4 regions of the Paenibacillus sp. FSL k6-2145 genome follow, and region 2 is predicted to be linked to each of the others. Evidence: predicted binding sites of a transcription regulator. Region 2 holds the regulator's gene; each other region holds the start of a gene.
The links. Region 2 encodes Rex, which represses fermentation and respiration genes when NADH is low (regulators of the CRP and FNR family bind a similar motif). Its sites were predicted from a motif close to TTGTGAAATATTTCACAA; they were not measured.
Positions count from the first base shown of each region.

Region 1 (3,927 bases), 230 kb from region 2:
GTCACACCTCGTATGAATGAGCGGTGGGTCATTATGGTGAATGACAAAGAATTAATGGAAAATGGTCTGGACATGAAATTGAATCCACGTGATGCGGTAAAGCTTGAATTGACCAATGCATCCTAAGTATACCAAGAAGCCCAATCTCTTTTTAGAGAACTGGGCTTTTTTCATTATAATATATAAGCAATATCCGATTAACATATTCAAATATTAAATACGACAGATCTCGTTCGGGCAAAGTTCACAGTGACAGATCCCTTGCAGCATCTTCAGATCTTTGATAACAATCATGCCATTGTCATATTCAATCGCATCTTTCTTACGCAGATCGCTTAACATGCGGTTTACACTTTCACGTGTGGCTCCAATCATATTGGACAGGTCCGTGTGGGTGATTTTTTTGTGAATAATGACATGCTCCCCATGAGGCTCACCATACGAATTCGACAACCGAATGAGGGTGGAGCAGAGTGCACCCGGTTTGCCATATAACATGAGATCCCGGAATTTGGTCTGTGTCAACCGGTGGTGGATGCCCATCCATTTCATAAAGTCGATCGCAAAGTCACAATGCTGGCAGATTAACATCTCCAAGTCTTTATGCTCCAGTACACCAATCTCACTATCCTCCAGCACTTCCGCTGAGAAGCTGTGTTTAGAGCCAAAGAAGGGATCAGCCTGGCCAATCATATCACCGGATTGATACATGTACATGATCAGTTCCTTGCCTTCATCCGTGGATTTGGTGATCTGGGCACGACCCCGTTTCATATAATAAAGTTTGTCAGAGATGTCGCCTTCCCAGTACAGATGTGTACCTTCCGGATAAGTTCTATCTTTCATGGTAACCAGCAGATGGTTGAAATTTGCTTCCGAGAAACAGTTGGTATTACCGCGCTTTTCCAGTACAGTTGTTAGTTCTCTCATAAGTCTATCTCCCCTTTATGTCCATCGGACGACCTTCTGTAGTAAGCAGTAGCCTCCGAGGTTCGCCGCAAACCGTTGCCGTCCTGATCAGGGTCATCTCGGCCGGGAGGAAGGACGGTACAAATTGCGGTGGTTCAATTTTTAAGTTCAGTATATACCTAATCTTACCGTTTGAGGGGGAAGTAAAGGGGGCAAAAATGACGAAATTTCAAACATTGTGATAAAATTCACTTTTAATGGAGAGGATGAATTTTACAGCCCTATATTTTAAATAGGAAGTGAAAATGGTCGTATGAAGGACACTACAAAACTTAAATTAAATTTGTTATACTTTGTGAAAAAAATCACATAATTAAGTTTATTGTCATGTTACGATGTGAATGTAAACGAGAGAGACAAACTAATACGAACCTTTAGGAGGATGAGGGAGATGGCTGTAAAGAACGAAGTCGCCCCAGCAAAAGAACCGACAGCAGGTCAGTATATTCAAACGTTAATCGACAAAGCGAATAAAGCACACGCCGCATTCATGAAGATGGACCAGAAGCAGATTGACCGGATTGTGCAAGCGATGGCGCTTGCGGGTCTGGATAAACACATGATGCTCGCCAAGATGGCCGTAGAAGAAACAGGCCGCGGAGTATATGAGGATAAAATCACCAAAAATATATTTGCAACTGAATATGTATACCACAGCATCAAGTATGACAAAACCGTAGGTGTGATTGAAGATAACGAGTATGAGAGCTTCCAGAAAATTGCGGAGCCGGTCGGTATTATTATGGGGATTACCCCGGTTACGAATCCAACATCAACAACGATGTTTAAAGCACTGATCTCCATCAAGACGCGTAACCCAATCATCTTTGGTTTCCACCCATCTGCACAGAATTGTAGCCGGGAAGCTGCTAAAATCCTGTTGGAAGCGGCTGTGAAACATGGTGCACCAGCGGATTGTATTCAGTGGATTGATGATCCTTCTATGGATCGTACAAACGAACTGATGAATCACAATGATGTGGCTCTCATTCTGGCAACAGGCGGATCAGGAATGGTACGTGCAGCGTATAGCTGTGGTAAACCTGCACTGGGCGTAGGACCGGGTAACGTTCCTTGCTTTATCGAGAAAAGTGCTGATATCAATCAGGCAGTGACGGATTTGATCCTGTCCAAATCTTTCGATAACGGCATGATCTGTGCTTCCGAACAAGCGGTCATCATTGAAGAACCGATCTTCGATCAAGTGAAGAAAAAAATGATAGCCAATGGCTGTTACTTTGTTAACAAAGATGAAGCAGCAAAATTGACAGCAGGTGCGATTAATGCCGAGAAATGTGCTGTGAACCCGGCGATTGTTGGTCAATCTGCGGTAAGCATTGCGAAATTGTGCGGTATTGAAGTTCCAGCAGGCACCAAAATTCTCGTGGCCGAGATTGAAGGGGTAGGTACCAAATTCCCATTGTCGGCTGAGAAATTAAGTCCGGTACTGGCTTGTTACAAAGTTAAAACGGCAGCAGAGGGTATTGAGCGTGCAGCAGAAGTGGTTGCTTTTGGCGGCATGGGTCACTCCTCGGTTATCCACTCCACAAATGAAGAAGTGATCGGCAAATTTGCAGATCGTCTGCAAACCGGACGGATTATTGTGAACTCGCCATCCACACACGGTGCCATCGGGGATATCTACAACACAAACATGCCGTCATTGACACTGGGATGCGGATCATACGGACGTAACTCGACTTCTTCAAACGTAACCGCTGTGAACTTAATCAATGTGAAAAGGGTGGCTCGCCGTACCGTGAATATGCAATGGTTCAAAGTGCCAAACAAAGTCTACTTCGAAAAAGGGGCAACGCAGTATCTTGCCAAAATGCCTGATATCACACGTGTGGCGATTATTACGGATGCCATGATGGTGAAACTTGGATATGTTGAAAAGGTAGAACACTATCTGCGTCAACGCCAAATGCCAGTAGCGATCGAAGTATTCTCCGATGTTGAGCCAGATCCATCGACAACAACGGTAGACCGCGGAACCGAAATGATGCGCCGCTTCCAACCGGACTGCATTATCGCACTCGGCGGTGGATCACCGATGGATGCTGCCAAAGCTATGTGGTTGTTCTATGAATATCCGGACACGGACTTCAACGATCTGAAACAAAAATTCATGGATATCCGCAAACGGATCTACAAATATCCACGTCTCGGCGTAAAAGCGAAATTTGTAGCGATCCCAACAACATCCGGTACAGGTTCTGAAGTGACATCGTTCGCGGTTATCACAGACAAAAATCAAGGTAACACCAAATATCCATTGGCCGACTATGAGCTGACACCAGACGTAGCCATTGTTGATCCAGAATTCGTATACTCCCTGCCTAGAACAGCTGTTGCAGATACAGGTATGGACGTACTGACTCATGCGATTGAAGCATATGTGTCTGTTATGGCAAATGACTACACAGATGGACTTGCGATCAAAGCAATCCAACTGGTATTCCAATACCTGGAGCAATCGGCACTGCAAGGCGACAAACTGGCACGTGAGAAAATGCATAATGCTTCCACAATTGCTGGTATGGCGTTTGCCAACGCATTCCTGGGCATTAACCACAGCTTGGCGCACAAATGGGGCGGTCAGTACCATACCGCACACGGACGCACCAATGCCATTCTGATGCCACACGTCATTCGTTACAACGCGAAAAAACCGACCAAATTTGCATCGTTCCCGAAATATTCGCACTTTGTAGCGGATGAGCGTTATGCCGAAATCGCACGGATTCTGGGATTGCCTGCACGTACGACAGAAGAAGGGGTAACCAGTCTCATCAATGCGATTCGCAAACTGAACAAAACATTGGGCATTGAAGAATCGTTCCAGGAAATCGGATTTGATGCCAAAGACTTTGAAGCACATGTAGATTATCTGGCTGACCGTGCCTTCGAAGACCAATGTACAACTGCCAATCCGAAGTTGCCGCTGGTAACTGA
Region 1 is NZ_CP150267.1:6,789,779-6,793,705, reverse strand. Features, by position in the region: gene NZ043_RS30095 (hypothetical protein) at 1-126, shown strand, start outside; gene NZ043_RS30090 (Crp/Fnr family transcriptional regulator) at 214-930, opposite strand; gene adhE (bifunctional acetaldehyde-CoA/alcohol dehydrogenase) at 1,361-3,927, shown strand, end outside.
Region 1: adhE (bifunctional acetaldehyde-CoA/alcohol dehydrogenase) is a predicted target of Rex. The motif match lies at 1,263-1,280, and genes of this name have one in related genera.

Region 2 (3,927 bases):
TCGGATATCCGTCTGCCGGTTCTTTCATTTCTCTAATTCTCTAGTTATGTCACTCTATTTGTTCTAGCTGTTCGGGAGGGTGTAGACCAGGTCCACCTGTTCTCCGTTGCTAAAACGATAAAAGCGATAGTGGTTATGCGTACCGTCTTTATAATACACTTGCCACACATATATTCCATTCACAACTCCGGGCATGATTCGCTTAATCTCGCCGGCAGGAACTTCAGAACTGAAGCGATTGCGGATCTGCGCTTCGGACATGCCATTCTGCAGCAGCTCACTGTGTACAGCGTTTGCACCCTTAGCCGGTTGATTGTTTGCATCGAATTTAACCCAGACCATAACATCCTGGTTATCCTTATTTTTACCGATCAGGGTCCAGTAGATGTTGTCAGAGCCTTCTTTGTCTCCCCAGATGTACTTGCGCAATTCATCATAGGATGTAATGCCCAGTTGCTTCTGTGCTGCTTGTATGGCGAGCGCTTCTTCCTTACGTTGGTCCTGTGTGACATAGACGTAATAACGCTGAAGTCCAAACAGAATCAGAACCAGTGCAAGCAGCGAAATCCATATCCACTTCTTTTTTTTCTTCAAAAGCCGAACTTCCTTTCCCTATGATGCTCTGTCCTGCAATTAACGAGCAAGCAGACCATCAAATGCCAATTGAGACTCACGCAAAATGCGCTCTTCATCCAGCGTCAGACATTCGCCGTGTTTCACCACTTGTTTTCCATCCACCCATACGTGCTCTACATCTTTGGCAGAAGCCGAGTAGATGGTATGCGAGATCAGGTCTGTATGTGGATAGAAATGTGCCTGTTCAATGTCCAAAGCGATAAAATCAGCCTTCATGCCAACCTGGAGTGCTCCGGTATTGTTCAAGAAGATGGATTTGGCACCGTATGACGTTCCGAGGAGTAACGCTTCGCCTGCTGGCACTGCCGTCGGGTCACCAGATACACCTTTGTGGATCAATGCAGCCAGTCTCATTTCCTCGAACATATCCAGGTTGTTGTTGCTTGCCGGTCCGTCTGTTCCGAGTGACACGGTAACTCCTGCTTTCAGTAACGCAGGAACCCGCGCAACACCTGAAGCGAGTTTCAGGTTACTTCCCGGGTTATGGGATACAGCCACATCATGACGGGCCAAAATTTCAATCTCTTCGTCATTCAGATGCACCGCATGTGCAACCAGGGATGGACGGGAGAAAAAGCCCAGTTTCTCCAGATGTGCCACAGGACGCAGTCCATAATCAGCCACGTTCTGCTCCACTTCACGAAGCGTTTCAGACATATGTGTATGGAGAGGAAGGTTCAGGTCGTTCGCAACCTGCACAAGCTTCTCTATGTAGTCAGGAGGGCATGTATATGGTGCATGTGGCGAGATTACGGTTGTAATGCGACCATCTGCCTGTCCATTCCACTCACGTGCAAACGCTGCCGACTCCTCCAGCTTCCGCAGTTGCTCTTCTTCCGAGCACAGCCCGATTACACCACGTGCCAGTGCTGCTCTAACGCCTGATTGCTCCACAACTTTGGCAACTTGATCCATGTGATCGTACATGTCCAGGAAAGCTGTAGTTCCGCCTTTCAACATTTCAAGCACCGACAGGGAAGTTCCCCAATATACATCTTCTGAAGTCATTTTTGCTTCCATCGGCCACATTTTTTCCTGCAACCATACTTGCAACGCAAGATCGTCTCCGTGCCCTCTGAGCAACGACATTGCTGCATGACCATGCGTATTGATCAGACCCGGCAGGAAGAACAGTCCTTTTCCATCCACTTTGGTACAATTTTTGTCTCCATCCGGCAATGTCTCACCAATATGCACAATCTTGTCATCCTCGACAACCATGTATCCTTGAACCACGTTCCATGTTGTGCCGCCTTCATTAACGGCAAATTTGCCGTTGTGAATTACCCATCTATTTGTTGTCATCTTCCTCGTCGTCCTTTCCAGTCTCCAAGTAATAGGCCAAACTAAGCAGATCCGTTGTAAAGTCAGCATGGTGAATGCGGATATGCGGCGGTGTTTTTAGAATTGTTGGTGCAAAATTAAGGATCGCTTCAATTCCTGATTCAATAAGCTGATCCGCAACATTTTGGGCTTCCGTATCCGGAACCGTGATAATACCGATGCGGATGTTTTCCGTTTTAACCGCTTCCGTCAATTCATTCATTGGTTTTACCGTCAAACTGTTGATTTGGCTACCAATTTTCGGTCCATATGCATCAAATACAGCAACAATCTTCATGTTGTCTTTCAGATATGCGTTGTAGTTGGACAAGGCTTGACCGAGATTACCCGCGCCTACCAGAGCTACATTAATTTGCTGATCGATTTTGAGAATGTGACGAATTTTCTCAATCAAATAAGATACATCATACCCGATCCCTTTACGACCAAAATCACCGAAGTAAGCCAGGTCTTTACGAATTTGGGCCGGATTCAGATCCAGCCTCTGTCCAAGCTCTTGAGAAGAAACAGTAGCCACCTCACGCTGATGCAACTCGTTCAAATAACGCAAGTATACAGGCAGACGGCGTACCACCGCTTCCGAAATTTTATCCGATTTCATTCTTGCTCCCCCTTACCAAGGCCACGATAAAATAATAGATGAAAAGATGAGCATCCTGTATAAACTCAAAGATAAACGTGACATTTTATACAGAATGCTCCTTGTAATTTAGGTTATAAGTTCTTACGTGCAACTGCTTTAATCGGATACGGAAATATCTAATAAAGTTTAACGCCAAACGATAGTGTCATGCAATAATATAACGAACAAAACAACCATTATTTTTGTTCATTAGCAGGTTTTTCCAACCACTCGGTAATTCGTGGAACCATCTGCTCCGTGAGCATGTGTTCCATTTTGGGACCAGGTAAAGAATATAAAAAGAATTTACCATAGTACGCTTCAATCACCCGTGTATCATAAACAATAACAATTCCTCTGTCCTTCGCTGTACGCACCAACCGGCCAAATCCCTGCTTGAAACGAATGACCGCTTGCGGCACGGACAGTTTCATGAACGGATTTTTCTTCTGTTCCTGAAGCAGCTCACTCTTGGCTTCCACCAACGGATGATTCGGTGGCTGGAAAGGCAGTCGCACAATAGCGAGACAGGTTAGCGCCTCTCCCGGGATATCTACACCCTCCCAGAAGCTGCTTGTACCCAGAAGTACCGTAGCTTTGGCATCTTGGAACCTGCGAGTCAGCTTGGAGCGGCTTCCACTGTCAACGCCTTGCCCAAGCAACGAGATGTCGTTACCAGACAGTGCTTCCTTCAGCGGATCATAGACCTGTCGCAACATCTTGTATGAAGTAAACAGAACCATCATGCGTCCACGCGTGGCAATTGCCGTCTCTGCGAGTGATCGCACCAGCATATTAACAAAGTGCGCATCACCCACACTGCCCTTCACACTCGGGAAATCACGCGGAATCACCAGAAGTGCCTGATCGCGATAGTTGAAAGGTGATGGCAGCATCGAAGTTAACAACCGATTATTCTCGGAAGCTTCCTGCAAGCCAAGTTGTTCAATCATGAACTGGAATGACTTATCTACCGAAAGCGTAGCCGATGTAAGTACAACACTTTTCTTTTTATCAAAAAATAAATCCTTAAGTTGTGCACTGACATCTACAGGTACAGCATACAGCTGAAGAGATTTACTTCGGAACTGACCGCTGGCTTCCATCCAGTACACCGTTTTGGCATCATCCATACGCATGAAGAAACGTAGATTCTCCTTCAATGTGGTCAGATCTTTCAGCAATCCTGTAATGTCCGTGATCAGACTATCCGATTGATAATCATCCTGATCCTCTTTCACCTCAAGCAGCAATTTGTCCCCTTTGCGAACCAAATCGCCCAGAGTCACATAGATCTGGTTCTCCAGATCCTGCAACTCCTGCCA
Region 2 is NZ_CP150267.1:6,557,852-6,561,778, forward strand. Features, by position in the region: gene NZ043_RS28945 (DUF5590 domain-containing protein) at 64-594, opposite strand; gene NZ043_RS28950 (amidohydrolase) at 634-1,941, opposite strand; gene NZ043_RS28955 (redox-sensing transcriptional repressor Rex) at 1,928-2,581, opposite strand; gene dinG (ATP-dependent DNA helicase DinG) at 2,800-3,927, opposite strand, start outside.

Region 3 (3,927 bases), 1.1 Mb from region 2:
TGCTTCAGCCACCAAGGTGGCCTGGCTTACAATAGCTACACCAAGGGCCAGCGAAATGATCGCAAGGAGAAGCCTGTTTTTTCGTTGTAAAGACATTTGCTGCGAGATCAGATTGAATTTGGCTCTCCTCTTCATTGAACGCTCCTCCTTTATTTTTTCCCTTTCACATAATCCGCATCAAACAGAAACAATTTGAAGACCAGAATCAGAGAAGGAATTAACAGGCACAGACCACCGATAAACACAACGACGAGTGCAAAGCCCATTGCAGGTGATGTGGCGCTGCTCTGAATGGTGATGAATGGATCCAGAATGTAAGGATATTGCCCAATCCCGTAAGCGAAAAAGGCTGTGAAAAATTGCAGCATGATGCATATAAAAGCTAAACCGTAACGCCGTCCGTTATATAACAGCCACATGGCAATCATGAAAAACGCAACGGAAAGCGCCAGCAGCCACCATAAATCCATCATATTTTGAAAATGACGCTCATTGTGTTGACCCAAATATATAAATGCAGTCAGCGCGAGAATAATGGTCGGTGTGCTCCAGAACAAAGCATAGTTCCGCATCAGCTTCAATGCCGAATGGTCCTCTGCGCGAGAAGCGTAAAATGTGAGAAATGATCCGCTAATGAACAATACGGACACGATGGCTAGACCAACGATGCTCCACGATAATGGATTCGTAAACAGCGCCCAGTAATCCAGGGAAACGGTATCCCCTTGCTTCAAAATAAAGCCACCTTCTGAGAGGGTCAGTGCCACTGACAATGACGCTGGAATAAGCAACCCGGTAGCCCCGTATAAAAACAGATATACGACGTTATTTTTGGAACCATAATTCTCGAAAGCATAGAACGACCCACGAATAGCAAGTAAAATGACGGCAATACTTCCCGGAACAAGCAGCGCGGAGCCATAATAGTAAGCAGTATCCGGAAAGAATCCAACGATGCCAATATAGAAAAAGACAAAAAATACATTGGTGATCTCCCAGACCGGTGATAGATAACGGGAGATCAGACGATTAATCAGGTGATCCTGCTTTGTCAGGCGTGCATAAAAGGCGAAGAAACCTGCTCCAAAATCAATAGAAGCTACAATAAGATAGCCGTACAAGAACAGCCAGAGTACGGATATACCAATCAATTCATAACTCATCAGGCCTGATCCCCTTTCTTGGCTGATTGATCATGCTTCTGTTCCAACCATTTCTCCATCTCAAGCTCCGCAGGATTATTATTGAACAGACGTCTCAATACGAGAACACAGATGACGCCGAGCACGATGTATAGAAGCAAGAAGACGAAAAATAAAATTCTTACACTCGGTGAAGAAGTAGCAGCCTCTTCCACTCGCATATAACCTCGGATGATCCATGGCTGCCGCCCGATCTCTGCATAGAACCAGCCCATTTCAACAGCCAGAAAAGCAAGCGGTGCACTAAGTGCAACCATACGAAGCATCCACTTGTTAAACTGATTACGTTTCTTCCAAAACACAAACAGGAAGTACAGACTTGATATAGCAAGTAGAGCAAATCCAATTCCAGCCATTAGATCAAACAAATAATGCACAAGTAAGGGCGGGTGTTCATCTGGTGGAAATTCATTCAGCCCGGTAACCTCGGCGTTAAAGTCTCCAAAGGCAAGGAAACTGAGCAGTTTCGGCAAATGAAGAGCGCCTATAATTTCATGTTCTGCATTCAGCCATCCCAAAAAAATCAAATCCGCTCCGCTTTCCGTCTCGAAATGCCACTCGGCAGCTGCGAGCTTCTCCGGCTGATGCTCAGCCAAAAACTTGGCAGACACATCTCCAGCTAAAGAATTTAATAAACTGAATACCAGCACAACGGCCATCATGAGATTCAAGCCTTTTTTGTGGTAGGCCGACACTCCTTTTCTCAGCATCGCAAAGGCTGCTATTCCGGCTAACAGAGCAGCTCCTGTCAGATAAGCCGAGCTTAATACATGGAATACTTTGGAGAACGTCGCCGTATTCAACATCGCTTGCACGGGGTTCACTGCCATGAATTGACCTGCTTCCATGACAAAACCTTCAGGCTGGTTCATGAATCCGTTCACTGTTGTAATAAAAACAGCAGACATGCCTGCCCCGGCGACAATCGGAATAGTCAGCAACCAGTGGATATACGGATTTTTGAACCGATCCCACGTGTACAGATAAATGCCCAGGAATATCGCTTCAAAAAAGAATGCGAACACTTCCATAAATAGTGGCAGTGCAATGACATTCCCAGCCAGCTTCATAAAATTCGGCCATACCAAGGCCAACTGCAGTGATATCGCTGTGCCTGTCACGACACCTACCGCGACAGAAATGACAAACCCTCGTGACCACCTCTTTGCCATAAGTATGTAATGGTGATCCTTCTTCCGAATGCCGATGAACTCTGCAATAGCAATCATCAAAGGTACACCGACACCCAGCGTTGCAAAAATCACGTGGAATCCCAGCGTCAAACCAGTCACTAGCCTGCTCCATAACACCGTATCAATAGCCATTCTTTGTGTTGCCTCCTTTCAAACTCTGTTCATTTTTTTAACATTCAATATCAGCTTCGGCCAAGCTCAATGCAGAGTTGCGAAAAATTTCACAAAGTTAGGTATGACGATATCTTGCCACACCTTTATTGCGTTTACTCCTGTTGGCTCCAGCATTGGATGCCTATTAAAATCTGATATTGATGCACTTAAAGTACTAACCAAGCCTATTAATCAAAATTATTATATCTTTATTTTTACCTAATTCAATCAAAGACACGTCTTCTACCCTAAACGTTCAAGAAAGGATCAACTCTTTCTGACAACTTGGTGAAAAACAAAAAATACACCCAATGGAGCTATTGATTCATTGGGTGTAAACGTGCTATTGCACGGCAGATTCGCTATTTTACTTGCTTACTTGCTCCGGACTCTCCGCACCTGCTTCGCGATGTACGCTCATGATGATCAGTGATGCAGCTAATATCGTAAGGATGATTCCAAGCATCTGAAATCCTGTCACATTGAATGTATCCCCCATGACAATCCCAATTAATAACGACGATAAGATGGTTCCCAGGTAGCGTGATGTATTAAAAATACCCGATGCGACTCCGATCATTTCTTTGGGTGTGCTTTTGAACAGAGCTGCTTGCATGCCGACCGCGTTTAGGCCGTTACTTATTCCAAATAAAGCTAAGGCAACAATGACAATGAAGATTGGAGAAGTTTCGTTCATAATAACGATCAATATAGAGCCAAATGTCATTAAAGAAGCGGATACGATTAGAGCTGGCCGTGATCCTGATCTGTCAATCCAGCGCCCTGCGATCGGTGCAATAATGACTGAACATAACCCCAAAGCTAGCATGCTCATTCCTGTATGAACTTCATTGAGATGACGTACCTGCTTCAAAAACGTAGGAACTCCAAAAAAAAGTGCGTAAAACAGGATGTTCACCAGCATGTATTGCACATTCACCCAAGTCATCTCGGGATATGAGGCAAACGTGCGCAGAGGGATAAAAGGCGTGCCTGCTTTTAATTCATGTCGGATGAACATGACGAGTACGATTAACCCGATCCCCCCTGTCAGCAGATGCCATGTTGAAATATCTCCTGTGGAACTTACTGAAAGTAAACCGATGAGCAGAGTCACCAAAGCTACCGTAAACATCAGGATACCTGGTGCGTCAATTAACGCAAGCCATTGCCGAATGGACATGTGACCAGAGATAGACGGAGATTGCTCGTCCTTCGGGATTGTTTTCCAGGCGAACCAAAAGCTTGCCATGACAAACGGAATATTAACGAAGAATATGCTCTGCCAGTCCCACCAATGAATCAATACTCCACCAACAAAAGGTCCAACTGCAGCCGCTCCTGAAAGGAATATAGCCAAGGTGGACAAGGCGGAGGCT
Region 3 is NZ_CP150267.1:5,504,600-5,508,526, reverse strand. Features, by position in the region: gene cydD (thiol reductant ABC exporter subunit CydD) at 1-135, opposite strand, end outside; gene NZ043_RS24395 (cytochrome d ubiquinol oxidase subunit II) at 150-1,163, opposite strand; gene NZ043_RS24390 (cytochrome ubiquinol oxidase subunit I) at 1,163-2,527, opposite strand; gene NZ043_RS24385 (MFS transporter) at 2,916-3,927, opposite strand, start outside.
Region 3: NZ043_RS24390 (cytochrome ubiquinol oxidase subunit I) is a predicted target of Rex. The motif match lies at 2,605-2,622, and genes of this name have one in related genera.

Region 4 (3,927 bases), 2.1 Mb from region 2:
ATTGCTCGGTTAATACATGAACGTTTGAGAAGCCTGTCCTTGCATGTGCAAGGATAGGTTTCTTTGATTATTTTATATAGAGTGGCTACATTCTCTTCACAGGTAGGGGTTGGCTTCAGGAGCAATTTGTGAGCGTTTACCAATTTAAAAATTAACACTGTAGCGGAAATGGAATGCATTTATGTTGTACAAGTAAAAGATGAATGTGGGAGAGAACTCTAACTTTATACGTCCATACTGCGTTTATACAGGGATTGAGGAAGCCATTACATAGCATAAACCGACCCATATCCGGGGACAATGAAATCAATACAATGAAGGGAAGAAAGGCTTAAATACAGGGAAATAACCTCTTTCGACAAAATTTATTTGCACAACCTATTGCAATGTGAAAAAGATCACATTATAATGAGTGTATAAAGTGAAATAAATCACATACACAGTTTCGAATAAGAAGTGAAATATTTCACAACCAAAATAACGTTATATTCAAACTCATTTATATATTTCGAGGAGGAACTTTTAATGAAAATCGCAGTTATCGGATGTACACACGCAGGAACCGCAGCCATCGTAAATACCGCCAAATTGTACCCGGATGCTACCATCACGGTGTATGAGCGCAATGACAATATCTCCTTCCTATCTTGTGGCATTGCGCTCTACGTAGGTGGGGTTGTGAAAGACCCTGACGGTTTGTTCTATTCTTCGCCTAATCAATTGGCAGAGCTTGGTGTTGAGACCAAGATGCTTCATGAAGTAACAGCAGTAGATGCCAAGGGCCATACCCTTCAGGCTAAAAACCTGAAAACTGGGGAAGAATTTGAAGATACGTTTGACAAACTGATCGTGACAACGGGGTCATGGCCTGTCGTTCCGAAGCTTGAAGGCATCGAGATGGATAACATTTTACTTTGCAAAAACTACAATCATTCCAACACGATTATTGAAAAAGCCAAAGATGCCAAACGTGTTACTGTTGTAGGTGCAGGATATATCGGCGTAGAGCTGGTGGAAGCTTTCCAAATGAACGGTAAGGAAGTTACCCTGATCGACAGTGTGGACCGGATTTTGAACAAATACCTGGACCCTGAATTCACGGATGCGATCGAAGATACGTTGACTGGGCGTGGCATCAAGCTGGCTCTCGGTCAAACGGTACAGAAGTTTACTGGTGAAAATGGCAAAGTGACTAAAGTGATCACGTCCAAAGGAGAGTTTGAAACCGATCTGGTTATTCTGTGCATTGGTTTCCGTCCAAATACAGAGTTGCTTAAAGGCCAAGTGGATATGCTGCCAAACGGCGCAATCGTCGTGGATAAATATATGCAAACGAGTCAAAAAGACGTCTTCGCTGCAGGTGACAGCTGTGCTATTCATTACAACCCAACAGGTAAAGCATCTTACATTCCGCTGGCAACCAACGCCGTACGGATGGGTACACTCGTAGCCCGCAACCTGGTTCGTCCTACGACACCATACATGGGCACACAAGGAACATCCGGTATCAAAATTTATGAGCAAAATATCGCAGGTACAGGAATGACGGAAATGTCTGCTGCTGACGAAGGTCTGATTGTTGAATCTGTCGTACTGGAAGACAGCTATCGTCCGGAGTTTATGCCAACGGCTGAGAAACTGTTGCTCAAAGTGGTATATGAGCAGGCTACTCGTCGGATCGTTGGAGCACAGGTGATGTCTCAGGTTGATCTGACCCAATCGATTAATACGATCTCGGTCTGCATCCAAAACAACATGACCGTAGATGAGCTGGCCTTCATCGACTTCTTCTTCCAGCCACATTACAACAAACCATGGAACTTCCTGAACACGGCTGGTCTGCAAGCACTGCCACCGGTAGAAGTAAAAGCACCAGCAATGGTGTAAGCAAGCAGAATAGATGGTTGAACAGCGAGCATGATAAACGCCATACAAAGATAAGTCATGCTTATCCGTAAATATGAGGTGTACAATAACTGCCAGGATTACGAAACAAGGCGGACGATTATAAAGGAAAAAGAAGACTGGCGAGTATATCGTCAGTCTTTTTTTTGGTTTTTTAGCTATAAAAGGCTTTACTATACTTTTGCTGACTTAACTATTTAAAGACGCTCTTAAAGCATATTTTTGAACAACATTGTGATAATTTACACAAAGTTTCACGTTGTACCAATATACAATTGAGATATGGCATTCAACACATAAACAATGAAATTAGGTCGTTTTCCCAAACGATGAACAATGAAGGAGAGGATGAATGATATGGCAGCAAAAACACCTCTTGAGGTTGCACAATATACGGCGCAAACAGGTATGAAGAAGGCTCAATATCCGGTGTCTTCTGTACTGGTGCTTAGTTTTCTGGCAGGGGCTTTTATTGCGCTGGGTTTTCTACTGGATATTCGGGTAATTGCATCTGCTCCTGCTGAGTGGGGAAGTCTGGTTAATCTGATTGGTGCAGCAGTGTTCCCGGTGGGACTAATCTTGGTACTCATCGGTGGTGGCGAGTTGCTAACGGGAAATATGATGGCAGTTCCACTCGCGACGATTGCTCGAAAGTTATCCGTAGGTAATATGTTGAAAAATCTAACCTTAGTAACGATGGGTAACTTTGTTGGAGCTTTGTTTGTCGCATACGCGTTTGGACATGTGCTTGGTCTGACCGGAGAGGGTGTATATCTGGTCAAAGTGGTGGATATGGCTGGACACAAGCTGCATGACGGATTCCTGCAGGCTTTTATCTCAGGCATCGGCTGTAACTGGCTGGTCGCGCTGGCGGTGTGGTTATCTTATGCATCGGATACGATGAGTGGCAAGGTACTGGGCATTTGGTTTCCAACGATGGCATTTGTGGCCATTGGATTTCAGCACGTTGTGGCCAATATGTTCCTCATCCCGGCGGCAATCTTCGAAGGACATTATTCGTGGGGCCAATATGTGATGAATTTCATTCCGGTATGGCTCGGGAATCTGACTGGTGGTGCTCTGTTTGTAGCTGCAGCCTATTGGGTGGTGTACCTGCGCCAAGCTGAGCCGAAAGTGAAACCGGAGGTAGCCACGTCGAACGAAGCTGTGGAGACGGAGGCCAGAGCGATGTGGAGCAAGCAGGCGTAGCGGGGCATATATACACGTATGTATACATGGGTAATGGAACATTCATGTAGAAGAGAAGACGATTCTGGTCTTGCTCGGTTCATGGCGAATATGCTGTGATGGAGCAGGTAGGGATCGTTTTTTGGTATGGGGTCCTTGTGGATTTTAACGCAAAATAAATTCGCCATGACAAGGTTCGGGGGAACGAAACCTGTTCATGGCGAATTTCGGGAGTGGTCCATGATATGGCATGAGGAGGAAGTGGGGAAACACTAGCCTAATGCCTTGTTTTTAATTTACCCCTGAATTCTGAAGTTGAATCAAATGGCAAAACATTTTTTTGAAAATATTTTGAAGCCGCTATAGCGGCGAATATGAAGCAAAAACATACTGTTCTCTTTACGCGATAACCTCGAAGAAGATATGATATAGGGATAGCTTTTAAAGAGGGGAGCCTTACGATGATCGATCAGGAGAATGGTATATTTGCGGCGGTGTGTCCGCTCGACTGTCCGGACACTTGTGGTCTGTTATTACATAAAGAGAATGGCAAAATTGTGAAGGTTGCAGGCAATCCGGATCATCCGATAACCAAGGGAGCCATTTGTAATAAAGTCAGAAATATGACTGAGCGGGTGTATCACCCCGAGCGTCTACAATATCCGATGAAACGTGTAGGAGCCAAAGGTGAAGGCAAGTTCGAACGAATCAGTTGGGATGAAGCGATTCACGAGATTACGACCAAATTCACTGCATTGTCCGAAACCTACGGCCCGGAGAGCATCCTGCCTTACAGCTTTTACGGTAACATGGGCATTCTTGGTGTAGACGGCA
Region 4 is NZ_CP150267.1:1,565,716-1,569,642, reverse strand. Features, by position in the region: gene NZ043_RS06910 (glutathione peroxidase) at 1-13, shown strand, start outside; gene NZ043_RS06905 (FAD-dependent oxidoreductase) at 526-1,887, shown strand; gene NZ043_RS06900 (formate/nitrite transporter family protein) at 2,263-3,114, shown strand; gene NZ043_RS06895 (molybdopterin oxidoreductase family protein) at 3,555-3,927, shown strand, end outside.
Region 4: NZ043_RS06900 (formate/nitrite transporter family protein) is a predicted target of Rex. The motif match lies at 2,138-2,155, and genes of this name have one in related genera.